DNA from 3 places in the Bacterioplanoides pacificum genome. Region 1 is predicted to be linked to each of the others. Evidence: predicted binding sites of a transcription regulator. Region 1 holds the regulator's gene; each other region holds the start of a gene.
What was found. The regulator FliA, encoded in region 1, starts transcription of late flagellar genes. The targets are predictions, from matches to a motif close to CTAAAGTTNNNNNNNNNNCNGCCGATA.
Positions count from the first base shown of each region.

Region 2: the regulator FliA is predicted to act here: its motif matches at 1,409-1,435, upstream of fliK (flagellar hook-length control protein FliK).
Region 3: the regulator FliA is predicted to act here: its motif matches at 1,797-1,823, upstream of fliD (flagellar filament capping protein FliD).

Region 1 is NZ_JBHRYB010000015.1:111,851-115,130, reverse strand. Features, by position in the region: gene ACFOMG_RS15455 (protein phosphatase CheZ) at 1-405, opposite strand, end outside; gene cheY (chemotaxis response regulator CheY) at 421-795, opposite strand; gene ACFOMG_RS15445 (RNA polymerase sigma factor FliA) at 996-1,727, opposite strand; gene ACFOMG_RS15440 (MinD/ParA family protein) at 1,731-2,549, opposite strand; gene flhF (flagellar biosynthesis protein FlhF) at 2,556-3,280, opposite strand, start outside.
Region 2 is NZ_JBHRYB010000013.1:233,324-236,603, reverse strand. Features, by position in the region: gene fliK (flagellar hook-length control protein FliK) at 1-1,400, opposite strand, end outside; gene ccmA (cytochrome c biogenesis heme-transporting ATPase CcmA) at 1,550-2,209, shown strand; gene ccmB (heme exporter protein CcmB) at 2,206-2,874, shown strand; gene ACFOMG_RS12280 (heme ABC transporter permease) at 2,883-3,280, shown strand, end outside.
Region 3 is NZ_JBHRYB010000001.1:425,044-428,323, reverse strand. Features, by position in the region: gene fliD (flagellar filament capping protein FliD) at 1-1,721, opposite strand, end outside; gene ACFOMG_RS01945 (flagellar protein FlaG) at 1,872-2,273, opposite strand; gene ACFOMG_RS01940 (flagellin N-terminal helical domain-containing protein) at 2,346-3,280, opposite strand, start outside.

The DNA.
Region 1 (3,280 bases):
CTTCAGTTCTTTATTGAGAAAACGCTGCCACTGGTGTGACAACTCCTCTGCCCGACTGTTGATATCAGACGCCAACGGCAGACTGGCATCGACCAGATCCATAGTGCGATTGGCCGACTTATCCGTCATTTCAACAACATAGGCCAGCTTGTCGGTTGCATGTTCAATTTCTGAGCCTGCTCCCACAGAGTCAATTCTCAGATTTTTGATGGATTCATGCAGCGCCCGCGTCAGTCGGCCAATTTCGTTATAAAGCGTTTGATCCCGCAGTTGATTCAGGTCGTTTACTAACGCAACGGCTTTCCCCAAATCGCCACTTTCCAGCTGTAGCAGCATATTTTCTGCCAGCGATTTGATTTCCGAGCCTACTGCAGCGTCATCCGTATTTGATTTGATGTCTGCCATCGGTTCGCCTTCCCGTCAGCCTTCGACGCGTTCAAAAATTTTATCAATTTTTTCTTTCAGAACGGCCGCAGTAAAAGGCTTCACAACATAACCATTCACGCCAGCCTGGGCTGCCGCTACGATTTGGTCGCGTTTGGCTTCTGCCGTTACCATCAGTACCGGCAGGGTTTTAAGGCGCTCATCTGCGCGCACTTTTTTCAACAGATCCAGGCCCGTCATTCCCGGCATGTTCCAGTCGGTTACCAGAAAATCAAAGTCACCGTTTTGCAACATCGGGAGCGCCGTGGTGCCATCATCCGCTTCCGCGGTGTTGGTAAACCCCAGATCACGCAGTAAATTTTTGACAATACGCCTCATCGTAGAAAAATCATCAACGATGAGAATCTTCATATTTTTGTCCAAAACGACCTCCACTAGTCGACTTTGTATATTCCAAGTCGTTACTAAGAATTAGTGTAGACCCTGTTATCGCTTTATCCAGAAAGAGATTGTGGCAATAGCGGATATCGGGAAATAATTTATCAGGAACCCGACATTACTCAGGTTTCCTTCAAAATCAGGGAGTTAGAGAAGTGAAACAAAGTAGAAAATCAGTTAAGCCAATCGGATAACCGGGCACGCAGACGGGCAGCAGCCTGGCTGTGTAACTGACTCACACGACTCTCACTTACCCCAAGCACGGCCCCGATCTCTTTCAGGTTCAGTTCTTCGTCATAATATAACGCCAGCACCAGCTGCTCTCGCTCAGGCAGGCCCTTAATCGCTTCAGCCAGGTGTTGCTGGAAAGCCCCTCGCTCGATGCCTTCCAGCGGATTCGGATTTTCTCCGGCAAACACATCAGCGCCAGCGTCATTTTTTTCCAGCACTTCTTCATAGCTGAATAAACGGCAACCGGCACTGTCCTGCAGAATAGCGTGATATTCCTGCTGTGAGATGCCCAGATGTTCCGCCACCTCACCGTCTTCAGCATCCCGCCCTTTGATACTTTCAACCTGCTTAATCGCTTCGGAGATGCGCCGGCTGTTGCGATGCACAGAACGTGGCGCCCAGTCTCCACGACGAATTTCGTCCAGCATCGAGCCACGGATACGAATACCGGCATAAGTCTCAAAACTGGCACCTTTGCCCCCATCATACTTACGCGATGCTTCCAGCAGGCCAATCATACCCGCCTGAACCAGGTCTTCCAGCTGCACACTCTCAGGCAAACGCCCCAACATATGATGAGCGATGCGCTTCACTAAGGGAGCGTGCTGGCGCACCAGCTCGTCCGCGTTATTATTCTGAACTTCGGTATACACCAGACAACTTCCAGCTACCACAAATCAAGCCCCGGTTTCCTGTACCAGGCGGTCAACAAAAAACTCCAGATGACCGCGAGGAGTCGATGGCAACGGCCAGGAATCCACTTTTTTAGCCAGCGCCCGGAAAGCCGTCGCAGCCTTCGAGCGCGGGTACGCATCCACAACGGCTTTTTGCCGCTGCACCGCCCGTTTAACGGCATCATCCTGAGGAATAGCGCCGACATATTGCATCGCTACATCGAGAAAACGGTCGGTTACCTTGGTCAGCTTACCAAATAACGCGTTACCTTCCTGTGGAGAGCGCACCATGTTGGCAATAATACGGAAACGGAATACACCGTAATCACGATTCAGCAATTTAATCTGAGCATACGCATCGGTGATTGATGTCGGTTCATCAGTGACCACCATCAGAACCTCCTGAGCAGCCCGCACAAAACTCATGACGGTATCGGAAATACCGGCGGCCGTATCAACAATCAACACGTCAACATCATCGCCAATATCACTGAATGCCTGAATCAGACCCGCGTGCTCCATACTGTTCAGCTGAGACAACTTCTGAGTTCCTGAGGACGCCGGAACAATACGAATACCACCCGGGCCACGCACCATCACTTCGCGCAGGTCACATTCACCCTGCAGTACATTTTCGATGGTTTTATTGGAGCTGATACCTAACAGAACATCGATATTGGCGAGGCCCAGATCGGCATCCAATACGACGACGCGCCGGCCCATTTCGGCCAGTGCAATTGCCAGGTTCACCGATACATTACTTTTGCCAACACCACCTTTACCACCGGTGACAGCGATTACTTGTACGGGATGCCTAGACATTCTCGATTATGCTCCTTGTTGGAAACGGGATTGAGTGGCCAGATGCATCGCATCCGCTGCCTGCCAGCGGGTACGTGCCATTCTTGCCATTTGTTCAGCCAGCTGCACCAGTTTAGCGGCATCCGGATAATGCACATCATCCGGTATATGCGGCCCATCAGTAACCAGTGTCACCGGCAGCTTGGTTAACGCTGCCACACTCATCGCCGGGCCCAGACTGAAACACTCATCCAGTTTGGTAAATACACAGCCGACCAGGCCAGCTGCTTTAAAATGTTCGTAGTTTTCCTGCAGGCAACGCCCCTGACTGGTCAGAGGCAGTACCAGCAATTTTTTCAGGCCAGCACCCGTTCTTTTAAGCATAGACAATTGTGTCTGAAAATGTGGGTCCTGACTGGCTAAACCGGCACTATCAATCAGTACCAGCTTTTTATTCTGGGTTTTCAGCAGCGCCGCTTTAAGATCTTTTTCGTTACCGACCTTATGCAACTCCACACCTAATAAACGGGAAAAAGTGCCAATCTGATCATGAGCAGCAACGCGGTAGTTATCGAGCGTGATCAGGGCAACGGAGTCAGCCCCGTGGTGAATCACAAACTGCGCCGCCAGCTTACCAATGGTTGTGGTTTTCCCGGCACCGGTCGGACCAACCAGCGCATAACGACCACCGCGTTCAAATAACTCCGGCGCCGCCACCGGTAAATCACGGGCAATCAGTTTCAGCGCCTGTT
Region 2 (3,280 bases), on a different contig from region 1:
ACTTCGATTTGCGCCAGCGCCGTCTGCAGCAGCCGCACCCCGTTTGGCAGGCCCGCCGGGTCAGAGGAGCTGACCGGCGACGTGCCTGTGGACGAGGTGCCTGTCTGGGAAGACGCTTTGACCTGGGTCTGGTTCAGTTGCGCCAGCCACAGCTGCAGGCTGCGGCTTAATACGGCTTTGTGATCGTGTTGCAGCAGCCCGCTCAGCAATGTGTTCGCGGCTGATGAGGGCAAACGGGTGAGTGCCGCCTGTTCTGTGTCTGCCGGGCTTTCAGCCGGATCAGAGCTGGCCTGTTTCAGGCTTTGCTCCAGCCGTTGCCGGGTGGCCAGCAGGAGTGCGCTGATCCCCTGAGTGGCCGGTTTGGCTGCCGCCGTTTGCGGGGGCTGCAGCGTGGTTGCTGAGTCTTTGGCGGGGATTGGAGCTTGCCATAAACGATTAAGCAGGGATTGTGCTTGTGCCGGCTGGCTGTTGTTGTCGTTGTTGTTGGCCAGCTGCAGCAGGCCGCTGACCAGTTTGTTTTCGAAGGTCAGGCCACTGTTATTGATTTGGGCGCGTGCGCCGCCAGGGGTATCCGGCTGTGGCGGATTGTGTAACAGCTGTTGTAACGGTTGCCGGACTTTATCGGGCAGTTCGCTGGCCAGCAGTTGCTGCAGCAGCGGTAATAACCGTGGCTGGGCGCTTGTATCCGGGCTGCTGCCGTAGCTGGTACTGATCGCGGTGACATTGGTCGTATTAGCGTTGGTCGTATTAGCGTTGGTCGTATTAGCGTTGCTCGTATTGGCGTTAATGTGCTGCCTGGCCGGCGCCTGATACAGCGCTGTGGCGTTGGCCGCGGCTTTGCCGGGGCGTTGCTGCAGCAATGGTAGTTTTTGCGCCAGCCAGCGGTTTATCTGTGTCTGTGTCGGCTGGTCTGTGGCCGTTTGATGCCCTGCTGGAGGGCCGTCGGTCGTTTGCCGGGTGGTGTGGTGCAGCAATCTGGCGATACGTTGCAGCAGCACGGCGGTATCGTCGCCAGCGGTGTTGCTGTGGCTGGTGCTGGTTGTCTGGCTGTTGATTACCGCTTTGTCTGACGGTGGTGGAATGATCTCCAGTACCCGGACAGCACTGACCTGTTCACCACTTGTGCGGTTGTTGTTGATGTCGATGGCCAGTTTTAAACGGCTTTCAGGTGGAAGTGGATACTCACTTTCCAATGTCAGCCGGCGGCCGTTCAGCTCAACGGTCAGCTGATAGTGCGTCCCTTTGCTGTGATCGCCGGAGCGACTTGTCGTCTGGCTGGTGATCACCCGGGCGCTGACCTCTTCTGTGCGCGACGGAGCCTGCACCCGCTCACTGGCACTGCTGCTCAGGCGTGCTGCTTTCAGGGTATTGGCGGTGATCAGGGGCAGGCTTTCAGACATAAATTTGATATCGGCCAAGGTTTACTCATCTTTACCCATGTTAGTTTGTGCCGCTCCGTCCTAACAGAGGGAATTTGTATATAATGCGGCGGTTTTGTGCGACTCCCGGTGCGGAGTGGCGGATTTTTTCAGCAGTAATAGGGGTCATTATGACCGCCGCAACCGGCAGCCATACGATAGATTTACAGGCCCGTCAGCTCTGTTGTGAGCGCGACGACCGGGTGCTGTTCGATAACCTCGGGTTGCAGCTTAAAAACGGTGAATTGCTGCAGCTGGCAGGGCCGAACGGCGCCGGAAAAACCACCCTGTTACGACTGCTGGCAGGCCTTAATCGTGATTACCAGGGCGAGCTGTTATGGCAGGGCCGGGCATTAACCGCGGTCTACAGCGAGTACGCCGCTCAGCGCCTGTATATGGGCCATCTGGCAGCGCTTAAAAAAACCCTTACCCCGATCGAAAATCTGCGTTGGTTAACGGCCGCCTGGGCCGTCGGCGAAGATGACCTGTGGCGGGCACTGGATGAAGTGCAGCTTTACGGTTACGAAGAAACGCCGTGTATGCAGCTGTCGGCAGGTCAGCAGCGCCGGGTAGGGCTGGCGCGTCTGGCGCTGGCTGAGCGTGGTGTTGGGCCGTGTCCGCTGTGGATCCTTGATGAACCCTTTACCGCTCTTGATAAAGCCGGTGTAGCCTGGCTGGAAGGCCGTTTACAGCAACACGTTGAAAGCCAGGGAGCGGTGGTGATCACGTCTCACCACGCACTGGAAAATATTGCTTCGTTGCGGCGTCTGGAGTTGGGGGCGCTGATATGAGCCTGGTACTGGCAACGGTTAAACGCGACTTCCTGCTGGCTGCGCGTAATCCGGGAGAGTGGCTGAATCCGCTGATGTTTTTTCTGATGGTGGCGGCGCTGTTTCCGCTGGCGGTCGACCCGGATCCGAAATTTCTCGGCAAAATTGCTGGCGGTGTTATCTGGGTGGCAGCTTTGCTGGCCACGCTGTTATCACTGGACGCGTTGTTTAAAGCCGATGTCGAAGATGGCTCGCTGGAGCAATGGCTGGCATCCGGTGAATCGTTATATGTGATGGCGCTGGGAAAAGCGCTGGTGCACTGGTGTATCAGCGGCTTGCCGCTGACGTTGATGGCACCGGTACTGGGACTGATGCTGAATTTGCCCGCTGATGCGTATGCTGCACTGCTGGCCAGTCTGCTGATTGGCACTCCGGTACTGAGCCTGTTAGGAGCAGTGGGGGCAGCGTTAACGGCCGGCGTTCGCAGTGGTGGTTTGCTGTTAAGCCTGCTGATTTTACCTCTGTATATCCCGATACTGATTTTTGCCGCCAGTGCGGTGTATCACGCCAGTATTGGTATGGCCTATAACGGCCAGTTAGGATTTCTCGGTGCTTTGCTGGCACTGGCGATGTGTTTAACTCCGTTTGCTGTGGCAGCAGCGCTGAAACTTAATTTATCGCGGTAATTTACATTATGTGGCAATGGCTGGTTCGCTTATATCATCGCTTGGGATCGCCTAAGTGGTTTTATGAAATTACAGAAAAGTGGATTCCCTGGCTGGCGCTGGTGTCGCTGGTGGGGGGCGTAGCCGGGCTGATTCTGGGGCTGGCTTATGCACCGGCTGATTACCAGCAGGGCAATAGTTTCCGCATTATTTATATTCATGTGCCGGCGGCGATTCTGGCTCAGAGCGCCTTTATGATGATGGCGGTGGCCGGTGCCGTATTTCTTATCTGGCGGATGAAAATGGCCGCCTGGGTGGCCAAAACCATCGCGCCGATTGGTGCCAGCTTTTGCCTGATTGCGCTGCTGACCGGCGCTATCTGGGGCAAACCGACCTGGGGAACCTGGTGGGTCTGGGATGCACGCTT
Region 3 (3,280 bases), on a different contig from region 1:
GTTAATGTACCCGGCTGTGTGGAGGCACCTTTACCAACAAACGCATCGGCATTAATCGTGGTTAACTCGACCCCGTCAAAGGTTCCCTTACCCAGGATATTAAAGCCCAGCGTGTTCGCCGTGTTGGAATCAACGCTGGTAAATGAAATTCGTGAGTCTGAACCGTATTTATTCGACGTAATAGAAAATGACTTCGCACTGGCATCAAAGTCGACCGATACCGAGGAGAAACTGTTTTTAAAGGTTGGGTTACTGTTGATCTGTAACGCAATCTGTTTCGCCAGCTCATCACCACTGCTGTAGCTGCCATGGGTCAGGCTGATCACTTCATTGGTGCCATCCACATTAATGGTAAAACCATCATTGTTTTCATCAATAACAACCGGAGAAGAAAAATCCAGCGCACTGACACTGCCCCCCTGATAAACCGCCTGGGTCGCCAGCTGAGTGATTTCCACACCATAAGAGCCCGACTGAGTATTGATCGAGTCATTGACATAAGTGATCTGACTGTCACTGGTTGAACCACTTTTAGCCAGAATACTGACAATCGTTTCCGGCTCTTCACTCAGTGCCTTGGTAAACACCGAAGTATCAAAATCCAGCAGGAAATCGTTATTACGGTCTGTGTTAACTCCCAGCTCCGTCAGCGAACGATACTGAGTGCCCACCAGGCCGGAAATGGGTTGGCTGATTAACGAACGCACCTGCTGCTGAATAGTCCGGATGGTGGCATCACCTAATAGTAGACCGGCTTGTTCGGATTCAGAATCGTAAGAGGTCAGATCGTCGGTAAACTTTTTAAACTCGTTATAAGCATCAACAAATGCCTGAATATTTTCCTGAATCGCTTCGGTATCCGGCTGCACCGATACCGTCACCTGCTTGCCAACGTCCGCACTTTTCAGATTCAGAGATACCCCGGGTACCACTTCATCAACCGTGTTTGAATCGCGGGTAATGGTCAGGCCGTTCACTCTCAGCTGAGCATCTTCACCCCGGGCTGTTTCTTCCAGCGCTCCGGCACCATTCTGATTTTCGTTGTAGGCAATTGCCGACAAACCGGAAGTGGCCAGGTTGCCGTCTGAGTCAAAGGTTTCGATACGCATCGCACTGCTGGCACCGGTATCGGAGGAGCTGATGACCAGGCGATAACCACTGCCATCATTAATAATATTGGCTTTAGCGCCGATATTGGCGTTATTAATGGCATCCCGGATGCCACTGAGGGTCTGATTCGATGAATCGATAACAATCGGGTCACCACCTTTATCCGGATTAACATCCTGGCTGACAAAATTACCGCTGCCATCGTAGCTGATATCACCAAAGCTGATACGGATTTCGCCGGTGCCGATGATTTCGTCGTAACTGGAATAGGCGCCGGTGACCAGCGAATGCGATTTTGCCGTATTCAGCACTTCGATATTATAACTACCGGTGTCAGCCAGCGCTGAACCGGTGGCGGTTAAAATACTTTCATCCGATGAGGTTGCGACGGTAGAGCCGGATTCACTGGGAGAGGCCAGCGCCCCGGCAGCGGCTTTCAGTTTATCCGCCAGCGACTGAATTTCACCGTAGGCGGTAATTTTGGCGTCGACGATTTTTTCTTCACGATCCAGACGCAGTTCCGATGCTTCACGCTCGGCCCCGATAATTTTGTCCACCAGATCATTGGTTAACACGCCTGAACCTAAACCCAGGGATTCAATAGCAGCCATAATACCTCCTCTCCCGGCGCCCGTTTAACACGCCTTTACCTGTCTCCCGGAAACGCAAAACCCCGGTATCAACCTTATCGGCCGATCCGGGGTTATTATTAGTGCAGATGTCAGTTGAGTCACCTCTTTATGTTGCTGAGGTGGTCTCCGTCATACCTGAGCGCTGAATAATAACGATGGCTCCTCATCATTCAATTTCTGCGCCAGTGTCAGGGCTAACTCATCAGGGATCTGACGGATCAACTCGGACGACTCCTTATCAAACACCTTAATCACAGTACGACCGCTGTCTTCATCCAGCTGGAAGTCGAGAGTGCGTTCAGTGGATTGCACGTAGTCATTCAGTTTAGAAACAGCATCTTTCACCTGTTCTTTACTCACTTCGGCAACCTTGTCACTCATGGCTGGCAAACCTTTGCCGCTCTCATCTACCTGCCCGGCTTTATAAGCCTGAACTGCTGCGGATGAAGTCGAATCAGCCTGGACAGACGGCTTATTGCCGGCAGCAACCAGCTGCACTCTGTCGGTCATTGTGGCTTTTATCTCATTCATAACTCACCTCGCATGTCTGGGTTATGCTCTCCGGTTACTTTTCAGTAACCGGAGAAATAAGTTCCGGAGAACTTATCCCAGCAGGGACAGAACCTGCTGACCCGCCGCATTGGCCTGAGCCAGTACCGAGATACCTGCCTGCTGCAGTACGTTAGTACGCTGCAACTCAGCAGTTTCCGCTGCGAAGTCGGCATCCTGAATCCGCGAGTTCGCTGAGTTCAGGTTTTCTGAGGTGATCTGCAGGTTACTGACGGTGGATTCCATCCGGTTCTGCACCGCACCCAGATCCGCACGCTGGCTGGCAACCTGAGCAATGGCGTTGTCCACGGCCACCAGCGCATCCTGCGCACCTTCGAAGGTAGAGATATCGATATCAGTCAGTGCCTGGCCGTCTTCACCGCCGCCGTAAACACCGGCTTTAAAGCCAGAGTCTTCCAGACCCGTTGTACCATTAGTACCGATGCCCACTTCATAAGCACTGGCTGACGATAAAGTAACCGTTGAGTAAGTTGTCTTTGCACCAGAAGCGTAGCTGTATGCATCAACGGTGGTCGCACCACTATCCACACCAACGCTATCAGTGCCCAGGCCAAAGTTCCGAATATCGGTACCCAAATCAGTAACAGATTCACTCGCAGTTGCGGAGTCCGCAAACAATGAGATGTTACGACCATCAGCAGCCGTTAAGGTAAGGGACTCGCCATTGTCGCTGGCAACCACACCAGTCTGACCGCTGACTTCGTTAATTGCCGCAATCGCATTGGCTTTGTTTTTCTCATAATCTCCGGTTTCAGTGATATCGACTGCGACATTATTGATAGTCAGACGGATACTTTCACCTGCAGTAACCGCACCGGCGGTAGCCCCAAAACGCAGAGCACCAGCGTTGAGAAGATCAGTCTTAGAGCCACCTACAACTTCCGTTGCGTTGGCCTCTGCCGTAACACCAGTGTCTTCAGTTGATTTATTAATCGCTGCTGCAATCGCAATCCCTGAAGCTGCCGCAT